3 linked regions of the Marichromatium purpuratum 984 genome follow. The protein of the gene in region 2 binds, or shares a complex with, the protein of the main gene of each other region. Links are inferred from orthologs where the notes say so. Each region holds a gene or a part of one and is shown on either strand. Other genes may lie near its edges.

Region 1 (3,150 bases), 1.7 Mb from region 2 along the record:
CGGCACCGGAGCGAGATAGGGGGCGTCGGTCTCGATCAGCAGGCGCTCGTCCGGGACCTGGCGGGCGACCTCGCGCAGCTCGGCGGCGTTCTTGAAGGTGACGATCCCGGAAAAGCCGATGTGGAAGCCGAGTTCGAGGGCGCGGCGTGCCGTCTCCCAGTCCTCGGTGAAGCAGTGCACCACGCCGCCGACCTCGCCCGCGCCCGCCTGCTCCAGGATTTGCAGGGTATCGGCGCGGGCCTGACGGGTGTGGATCACCAGCGGCTTGGCGCAGGCGCGCGCGGCGGCGATGTGGGTGCGGAAACGGCGCTGCTGGCGCTCGGCGTCTTCGGCGCCACGATAGTAATCGAGCCCGGTCTCGCCGATGGCGCGCACCCGCGGATCGTCGGCGAGCGCGAGCAGGCGCGCCACGTCGGGGTCCTCGCCCTCGTTCTCGTTGGGGTGGACGCCGACCGAGCAGAAAACCTCGGGATAGGGCTCGATCAGCGCGCGCATCGCCGAATAGTGCTCCAGGTCGATGCCGATGCTCATCAGGTGGGTGACGCCCGCGGCGCGGGTCGCCGCGATCAGCGCGGCGAAATCGCCGCCATGAGGGGTGAGGTCCACCCGATCGAGGTGGCAGTGTGAATCAACCAGCATCAAAAACAGCCTACATGGTGTGGGTGGGACGCTCGGAGTTGAGCATGCCCGCCAGATAGTCTTCGATCTTGCGCCGCGCCGCGCCCTTGTCCTGATCGCTGAACTGCACCCCGACGCCGACCGAGCGGTTGCCCTCGGCGCCGGGCGGGGTGATCCACACCACCCGACCGGCCACCGGGATGCGGTCGGTCTCCTCCATCAGCTGCAGCAACAGAAAGATCTCGTCGTCGAGCTGATAACGCTTGGTGGTGGGGATGAACAACCCGCCGTTCTTGATGTAGGGCATGTAGGAGGCGTAGAGCGCGCTCTTGTCGCGGATGGCGAAGTTGAGGATACGCTGCTGGCCACCCAGCGCGCCCAGCGAGTTGGTCGGTGAACTCATCGATCGGGATCCTCGGGTGTGGATGCGTGCGGACGCCACGCGAGATCACGCCGACGCGGCTCGACCGGATACGGCCAGCTCACGCCATTCGATGGCCAGCGACTCCAGCAGCAGCTGGACGTTGACGCTGCCCTCGCACTGGGTGCGGGCCTCGAGCACTCGCCTGAAGAAGCGATGCGCGGCCACCGGATCGAGCCGTGAGGCGAGCGCAGCGAGCGCCTCGCGCTGATCGGGGTTGTCGAGCCGGGGCGGCGTCGCGCTCGCACCCAGCCGCAGCAGATCGCAGAGCCAGCCGGCCATCCACTCCAAGAGTAACGCGGCGCCGAGCTTGTTCCAAGCCGCCGCCTCTGCGAGCGGCGCGCGCTCCCCCCGGGCCAGGGCGATGAACCCCTGGAGCCGCTGCGCGCGCGCCTCCAGGCGCTCGGGGTCGAGCCGGTCGAGCGCGGCCAGCGGCGCGCCGTGGGCCAGACGCAACGCCAGCGCGGCCTGCTCATCGGGCAGACGACCACGCAGCCAGGCGAGCGCCTCGGCCTCCGCAGGCAACGCGATACGCAGTTGCTGACAGCGGCTGCGGATGGGCGCCGGCAGCCGCTCCGGGTGCTCGGCGACCAAACACAGCAGGGTGCGCCCGACCGGCTCCTCCAGGGTCTTGAGGAGCGCGTTGGCCGCCGCGGCGTTGAGATGATCGGCAGGATCGATCAGCACTACCCGCCGTTCGACGCGGCTCGGGGTCAGCGCCTCGCCGGCGCAGAGAGTACGGATCGCGGCGATCGGGATGTCACCGGACTTGCTCTCGGGGTCGGGACCGACACGCACCAGATCCGGATGATTGCCGGCGGCGAGCAGCACACACTCCGCACAGCGCCCGCAGGCCTGTCCTTCGGCGTCGGGCGCGGCGCAGAGCAGCGCGCGGGCAAAGCGTTCGAGCAGAGCACGCTTGCCGACCCCGGCCGGTCCGCTCAGCAGCAGCGCGTGCGGCAGCCGATCGGCGGCGCGCGCCTGCAGCAGCCGCGCCCAGGGCACGGCGAGCCAGGGCGGCAGTCGATCGCGCACCTGGCTCATCGTCCGGCCCCGAGCGTCTCGTGCAGCTCCACGGCGAGACGCTCGATCTCGGCGCTGACCGACGCCAGCGGCGCGGCGGCATCGATCACCCGATAACGCTCCGGCATGGTCGCCGCTCGTGTCAGATAGACCGAGCGCACGGCCTCGAAGAAACGCAGAGTCTCGCGCTCGAAGCGATCGGCCGCACCGGCACGGGCGCGGGCACGCGCCAGTCCCTGCGCCGGCGGCAGATCGAACACCAGGGTCAGATCGGGGCGCAGCGCACCCTGCACCAGCCGCTCGAGGGTGGCGATGGGGGCGACGTCGAGCCCGCGACCACCGCCCTGATAGGCGTAGGTGGCGTCGGTGAAGCGATCGCAGATCACCCACACCCCGGCCTCGAGGGCCGGGCGAATGGTCTTGTCGAGATGTTCAGCGCGGGCGGCGAACATCAGCAGCAGCTCGGCGCTCTCGCACATGGCGCCGTGCTCGGGGTCGAGCAACAGTTCGCGGATGTGCTCGGCGATCGGCGCCCCACCCGGCTCACGGGTGGTGATGACGCGCCGCCCCTGGGCACGCAGCGCCCCGGCGAGACGCTCGACCTGGGTGCTCTTGCCCGCGCCCTCGATGCCCTCGAGGGTGATGAAACGGCCAGCTTCGGTTGGTGCAGACATCTATTTTCCCAGGATATAGCGACGCACCGCGCGCTTGTGCTCGGCATAGGTGGCCGAGAACTTGTGGGTGCCGTCGCCCTTGGAGACGAAGAACAGGGCGTCGCCGTCGGCCGGGTGCAACACCGCATGGATGGTGCCGCGACCGGGCAACGAGATCGGCGTCGGCGGCAGGCCGTCGATCACATAGGTGTTGTAGGCGGTCGCCTCGCGCAGGTCGGAGCGGCGGATGTCGCCCTCATAGCGCTCACCCATGCCGTAGATGACGGTCGGATCGGTCTGCAGCCGCATCCCCATGCGCAGCCGTCGCACGAAGACCCCGGCGATCTTGGCCCGCTCATGGGTCGCGGCGGTCTCCTTCTCGACGATGGAGGCGAGGATCAGCGCCTCGTAGGGGGTCTCGACGGGCAGGTTCTC
Region 2 (2,981 bases):
GTGAGTGTCGAGTTCGGCCTCGATGTCGTCGAGCAGCCAGAGTGCCGGCGCGAGTCCCTGGTCGCGATGGACCTGCTCGGCGGCGAGCTGCAACAGACAGACCACGACCTTGGCCTGGCCGCGTGAGAGCGCGAGTCGGGCGCCGTCGCGCACCAGCTGGAACTCGGCTCGACCGGGACCGATCAGGGTATGTCCACGACTGAGTTCTGCACGCCGGGCGGTGGTGATGGCCTCGGCCAGCGACTGTTGCGCCGGCCAGCCCCGAGCGAACACCAGATCGGCCCCGTCGAGGAAGGGAAAGGTCGCGGCGAGTTCGTGGAAGCGCGTTCGCCAGTGCGCGAAGAACACCTGACGCTGGCCGTCGATACGCTCACCCAGTTCACTCAACCCTCGATCCCAGACCGCGAGTTCTCGCCCACCACCGCGCCGCAGCGCGGCGTTGCGTTGTTGTTGGACCCGTGAGAGTTCTCGTCTGAGCGCGCCGAGTCGAGGTTCCACGTGGAACAGGTTCCAGTCGAGGAAGGTCCGGCGCAGCGTCGGGTCGCCTTCGAGCAGCGACTGGGCGTTCTCACCGATCAGCTTGATGCGCAGTGGACGATCGTCACCCGCTGGCGGCCAGGGCAGACCGTCGAGGCTGTGCTCGCGACCATGATGATCGCGCCGATAACGCAGCAGGCGTCCGTTCGGCGCATCGGCCTCGCAACGCCCCTCGACCAGGGTGCCGCGCTCGCCGCGGGTGGTCATCGGGCCGGCCTTACGGCCACGGAAGCTGCGCCCGCGGGCAAGCAGATAGACCGCCTCGAGCAGCGTGGTCTTGCCCGCACCGTTGCCGCCGGTGATCACCACCACGGGGGCTGCGGTCTCCAGCGCGACCTCACGGCAGCGCCGCAGATGGACCACCCGCAGCGTGCGCAACGGACAGACAGGGCTGGACTCGGGCATCTCGTCAGGATGCGACTAGAGGCGCATCGGCATCACCACGTAGGTTTCGGCCTCCGCGCCCCTGCCCCGCCACACCGAACTGCTGTTGCCGTCCTGGAAGCTGACCTCGACCTCGCTGCCATCGAGCACGCCGAGCAGATCGGTGAGGTAGGAGACGTTGAAGCCGATCGCGGTGAATTCGCCCTGGTACTCGATCTCGACCTCCTCCTCGGCCTCTTCCTGCTCCGGGTTGTGGGCCTGGAGCTTGAGCAGTCCATTGTCGAAAGCCAGACGCACGCCGCGATACTTTTCGTTGGAGAGGATGGCGGTGCGCGAGAGCGCGCGCTTGAGCGGCTCCTTGTCGATCACTGCCGACTTGGCGAGCTGTTGCGGGATGACCCGCTCGTAATCGGGGTAGCGACCGTCGACCAGCTTCGAGGTCATCATCATGTCGCCGATCACCAGACGGATGCTCTTCTCGCCCAGGACCACTGAGACCGGGTCGTTGGAGTTACCGAGCTGGCGGCGCAGTTCGAGCACCGTCTTGCTCGGCAGGATGACCTGGCGCCCGTCGACCGCGGCGACCCCGAGATCGGTGTTGAACTTGGCCAGACGATGACCGTCGGTGGCCACCGCGGTCAGTCCCTTGGCATCGAACTCGATCAACAGACCGTTGAGGTAATAGCGCACGTCCTGCTGGGCCATGGCGAAGGCGGTCTTCTCCAGCACCCGCTTGAAACCGGCCTCGTCGAGTCCGAACTCGACCCCGCCCTGCTCCTGCTCCATCACCGGGAAGTCGACCGCCGGCAGCACGCCGAGCGAGAAGCGCCCACGCCCGGCGGTGACCACGCAGCGCTCGTCGCTGATACGGAAGCGGATGTCGGTGCCCTCGCCGAGGTTACGACAGATGTCGACCAGCTTGCGTGCCGGGACCGTGGTCTCGCCGACTTCCTGGACCGCCGCCTCGCAGCGGGTCTGGACCTCGACCTCGAGGTCGGTGCCGAGGATGGTGAGTTCGCCCTCGCGAGCCACCAGTCGGAAGTTGCCGAGGATCGGCAGTGTCTGACGGCGCTCGACGACGCCGATCACCTTCCCCAGCGCCGGCAACAAGATCTCGCGGTTAACGACGAATTCCATGAATGTCTCCTAAAAATCGTGAATGGGCGATTGCGATGTCGCATGTGATGGGTGCGAGCACCGAACGGCGCGATCCTGGACCCGTGCGTGACTCAGGAGGTCAGGATTCGCAGCAGATTCCTGTAGTCCTCCTCGACCCCGGCGTCGCTCTCGCGCAGGCTCTTGATCTTGCGCGTGGCGTGCAGCACGGTGGTGTGATCGCGCCCGCCAAAGGCGTTGCCGATCTCGGGAAGACTGTGCTTGGTCAGGTCCTTGGCCAGGGCCATGGCGATCTGGCGCGGTCGGGCGATCGAGCGACTGCGCTTGGCCGAGAGCATGTCCGAGGCGCGCAGCTTGAAGTATTCGGCCACGGTTTTCTGGATGTTCTCGATGCTGACCTGCTTGTCCTGCGCCGCGAGCATGTCGCGCAGCGCGTGCTTGGCGAAGTCGAGAGTGATCGGTTTGCCGGTGAATTGGGCGTTAGCCACCAGTCGGCGCAGCGCGCCCTCGAGTTCACGGATATTCGAGCGGATCCGGCGACCGACGAAGAAGGCGACGTCCTCGGGCAGGTCGACGCCGAGCAGACTGGCCTTGCTGTGGAGGATGGCGACGCTGGTCTCGAGGTCTGGTGGCTCGATCGAGACCGTCAGCCCCCAACCGAAACGTGAACGCAGGCGTTCTTCGAGTCCCACCACTTCCTTGGGGAAACGGTCGCTGGATAACACGATCTGTTGACGAGACTCGAACAGTGCGTTGAAGGTGTGGAAGAACTCCTCCTGCGAGCGTTCTTTGCCGGCGAAGAACTGGACATCGTCGATCAGCAGCGCGTTGACCGAGCGGTAGGTGCGCTTGAACTCGTCGATGCGATTGTGTTGCAGCGCCTTGATCATCTCCGCGACGAAGCGCTCGGAGTGCAGGTAGGCGACCCGGGCATTGGGGTTGGA
Region 3 (3,086 bases), 190 kb from region 2 along the record:
TATCGGCTGGAGTCGGCGGCGCGCGCGCAGGTGCTGCGCGAGGGCGTGAGCATCGTGCTGCGGCTGCTCGGCCCGATCGCGCCGCACGTCACCCACCATCTGTGGCGCGACCTCGGCTTCGGCGACGACATCCTCGCCGCGCCCTGGCCCGAGGTCGACGAGTCGGCGCTGGTGCAGGACTGCATCGAATACGTGGTGCAGGTCAACGGCAAGGTGCGCGCCAAGATCAAGGTCGCGGCCGACGCCGACAAGGTGGCGATCGAGGCCGCCGCGCTGGCCGACGAGCACGCACGCAAGTTCATCGGCGACAAGACCGTGCGCAAGGTGATCGTGGTACCGAAGAAGCTGGTCAACATCGTCGCCTGAGGTGCGCCCCTCCTCGGGGCCGCTCCCGGCGAGGGGTGTCGCGAGACGCGAGAGACGGAGTGAGCAACGAATGAGCCGATCGATGCCCGGTGGCCGGGGTCCGTGGATGGTGCTGCTGACGGCGGTGCTGCTGGCGCTCGCCGGCTGTGGCTTCCAGCTGCGCGGCAGCGTCGAGATCCCGCCGACGCTCAACCCGCTCTATATCCAGGCCGATGCCGGCTCGCCGGTGCGGCGCGCCCTGCTCGATCTGCTCGCGGGCAGCGACGTCGAGGTGACCCGCAACGCCACCGAGGCGCGGATGGTGTTGCGCATCCTCGCCGAGACCAGCTCCTCGCGGGTCGCCGCGGTCGATATCAACGGCAAGACCCTGGCCTACGAGCTGCACTACATGGTGCAGTTCGACGCCCTCGGCGAGGCTGGGGTGCAGCTGGTCGCGCCGCAGGGTCTGGATCTGGTGCGCACCTTCGACAACCCCGACGTCGAAGTCCTCGGCAAGCGGCTCGAGCAGGACTTGATCTTCGAGGACTTCGCCACCGAGGCCGCCGATCGTATCCTCACCCGGTTGCGCGTGGCGCTGCGCTGAGCGCCGCTGGCGCGGCGGCATCACCCGGCCCGCCGGTCGCGTCGGTGCCGACCTTGCGTGCTCCCCGGCGCGCGCCCTGCCTTGACGCCGGCGCGCGCTGCTCCCTTGTTCGGACCCCTGGTACATCATGCGTCTGCGTTTCAATCAACTCCAGGCCCAGCTCGCGCGCGGACTCGCGCCGGTCTATCTGCTCTGCGGCGAGGAGCCCTTCCAGCTCGACGAGGCCGCGCGGCTGATCCGTGCCGCGGCGCGCAAGGCCGGGTTCGCCGAGCGCGAGGTGCTCGACCAGGACGGCGGCTTCGACTGGAACGCGCTCGGCGCGGCGGCCGATGCGCTGTCGCTGTTCTCCACCCGCAAGCTCATCGAGCTGCGCCTGGGTGGGGCGCGCATCGGCAAGGAAGGCGGCGCGGCGGTGCGTGAGTACTGCGCCCGGCCCTGTGCCGACAACCTGTTGCTGATCCTCGCCCCCGGGCTCGAGCGCAAGGAGCTGAAGGCGCGCTGGGTCGGCGCGGTCGAGGAATGCGGCGCGGTGCTGCAGGTGTGGCCGCTGAAGGGGCGCGAGCTGGAGCAGTGGGTCGAGCAACGGCTGCGCGGGGTCGGCTTCGCGCCCGCCGACGGGGTCGCCGCGCTGCTCGCCGAGCGCGCCGAGGGCAACCTGCTGGCCGCCTCCCAGGAGATCGAGAAGCTGCGCCTGCTCGGCGAGCCGGGCCCGCTCGGGCTCGACGACCTGCTCGGCACCCTTGCCGACAGCGCCCGTTTCGATCTCTTCGCCCTCACCGACGCCGCGCTCGTCGGCGATCGCGCCCGGGTGCAGCGGATCATCGCGGTGCTGCGCGCCGAGGGCAGCGCCGAGAGCCTGGTACTCTGGGTGCTCGCGCGCGAGCTGCGAATGCTCGCCGAGGCCGCCGAGGCCGTCGCCCGGCAACAGTCCCCGGCGAAGGTGCTGGCCGCCCACCGGGTGCCCAGGCCACGGATGCCGGTGGTCGAGCGCGCGTTGCGTGGACGCTCGTCGGGTCAGCTCCACGGTCTGTTGCGGCGCTGCGCCGAGGCCGATCTGGCGATCAAGGGGCTTGCTCCGGGCGATCCCTGGCAGCGCCTGGCCGCGATCGCCGACGATCTCGCTCGGGGCGACGCGCACTGAACGCCTTTTCCATCCATCGAAGGTCATCGACATGAGCGAATCCAGCATCCACGACATCGACGCCTACATGAGTGATCTCGGCGTGCGCGCCCGCGCCGCCGCCCGCGCCCTGGCGCGTGCCACCACCGCCGAGAAGAACCGCGCCCTGCTCGCCATCGCCACGCGGCTCGATGCCGCGCGCGACCAGCTCGCCGCGGCCAACGGTCGCGACCTCGAGGCCGGCGCCGCCAAGGGGCTCGATGCCGCGCTGCTCGATCGGCTCGAACTGACCCCGGCGCGGATCGACGCGATGATCGAGGGGCTGCGCCAGATCGCCGCGCTGCCCGATCCGATCGGTGCCATCACCGATCTCGACTATCGTCCCTCCGGCATCCAGGTCGGGCGCATGCGGGTGCCGCTCGGCGTCGTCGGCATCATCTACGAGTCGCGTCCCAACGTCACCGCCGACGCCGCCGCGCTCTGTCTCAAGTCGGGCAATGCCACGGTGTTGCGCGGCGGCTCCGAGGCCTTCGCCTCCAACCAGGCGATCGCCGGCTGCATCCACGCCGGGCTGGAGGAGGTCGGGCTGCCGGCCGACGCGGTGCAGGTGATCGCCACCACCGACCGCGCCGCGGTCGGGGCGATGATCACCATGCCCGAGTCGATCGACGTCATCATCCCGCGCGGTGGCCGCGGGCTGATCGAGCGCATCAGCCGCGAGGCGCGGGTGCCGGTGATCAAACACCTCGACGGCATCTGTCACGTCTACATCGACGCCCACGCCGATCTCGACAAGGCCTTCGCCATCGCGCTCAACGCCAAGACCCAGCGCTACGGCACCTGCAACACCATGGAGACCCTGCTGGTCGACACCGCCGTCGCCGGGCAGATCCTGCCGCGCCTGGGCGCGGCCTTCGCCGAGCGCGGGGTGGAGCTGCGCGGCTGCGCGCGCACCCGCGAGCAGCTGCCCGCGGCGCTGCCCGCCAGCGAGGCCGACTGGGATACCGAATATCTGGC

Evidence for each region.
Region 1: the proteins of dnaN (region 2) and holB are in contact, whole or in part, in a cryo-EM structure (PDB 8GIZ), measured with the Escherichia coli proteins. The link is inferred for Marichromatium purpuratum 984 from one-to-one orthologs.
Region 3: the proteins of dnaN (region 2) and holA are in contact, whole or in part, in a cryo-EM structure (PDB 8GIZ), measured with the Escherichia coli proteins. The link is inferred for Marichromatium purpuratum 984 from one-to-one orthologs.

The regions. Positions count from the first base shown.
Region 1 is NZ_CP007031.1:1,676,514-1,679,663, reverse strand. The notes cover bases 76-3,074. They hold holB (DNA polymerase III subunit delta'), read right to left. Parts: upstream 2,084-3,074; coding sequence 1,067-2,083; downstream 76-1,066. Other genes in these bases: mltG (endolytic transglycosylase MltG), read right to left, coding at 2,737-3,074; tmk (dTMP kinase), read right to left, coding at 2,080-2,736; MARPU_RS07590 (PilZ domain-containing protein), read right to left, coding at 650-1,021; MARPU_RS07595 (TatD family hydrolase), read right to left, coding at 76-639. Outside these bases: more of MARPU_RS07595, read right to left, coding at 1-75; more of mltG, read right to left, coding at 3,075-3,150. UniProt on the Escherichia coli protein: Part of the beta sliding clamp loading complex, which hydrolyzes ATP to load the beta clamp onto primed DNA to form the DNA replication pre-initiation complex.
Region 2 is NZ_CP007031.1:733-3,713, reverse strand. What follows is about bases 9-2,838. They hold dnaN (DNA polymerase III subunit beta), read right to left. Parts: upstream 2,059-2,838; coding sequence 958-2,058; downstream 9-957. Other genes in these bases: dnaA (chromosomal replication initiator protein DnaA), read right to left, coding at 2,151-2,838; recF (DNA replication/repair protein RecF), read right to left, coding at 9-942. Also shown: more of recF, read right to left, coding at 1-8; more of dnaA, read right to left, coding at 2,839-2,981. UniProt on the Escherichia coli protein: Confers DNA tethering and processivity to DNA polymerases and other proteins. Acts as a clamp, forming a ring around DNA (a reaction catalyzed by the clamp-loading complex) which diffuses in an ATP-independent manner freely and bidirectionally along dsDNA.
Region 3 is NZ_CP007031.1:195,096-198,181, forward strand. Bases 149-3,083 are described here. They hold holA (DNA polymerase III subunit delta), read left to right. Parts: upstream 149-1,076; coding sequence 1,077-2,090; downstream 2,091-3,083. Other genes in these bases: leuS (leucine--tRNA ligase), read left to right, coding at 149-366; MARPU_RS00890 (LPS-assembly lipoprotein LptE), read left to right, coding at 437-949; MARPU_RS00900 (glutamate-5-semialdehyde dehydrogenase), read left to right, coding at 2,122-3,083. In the rest of the region: more of leuS, read left to right, coding at 1-148; more of MARPU_RS00900, read left to right, coding at 3,084-3,086. UniProt on the Escherichia coli protein: Part of the beta sliding clamp loading complex, which hydrolyzes ATP to load the beta clamp onto primed DNA to form the DNA replication pre-initiation complex.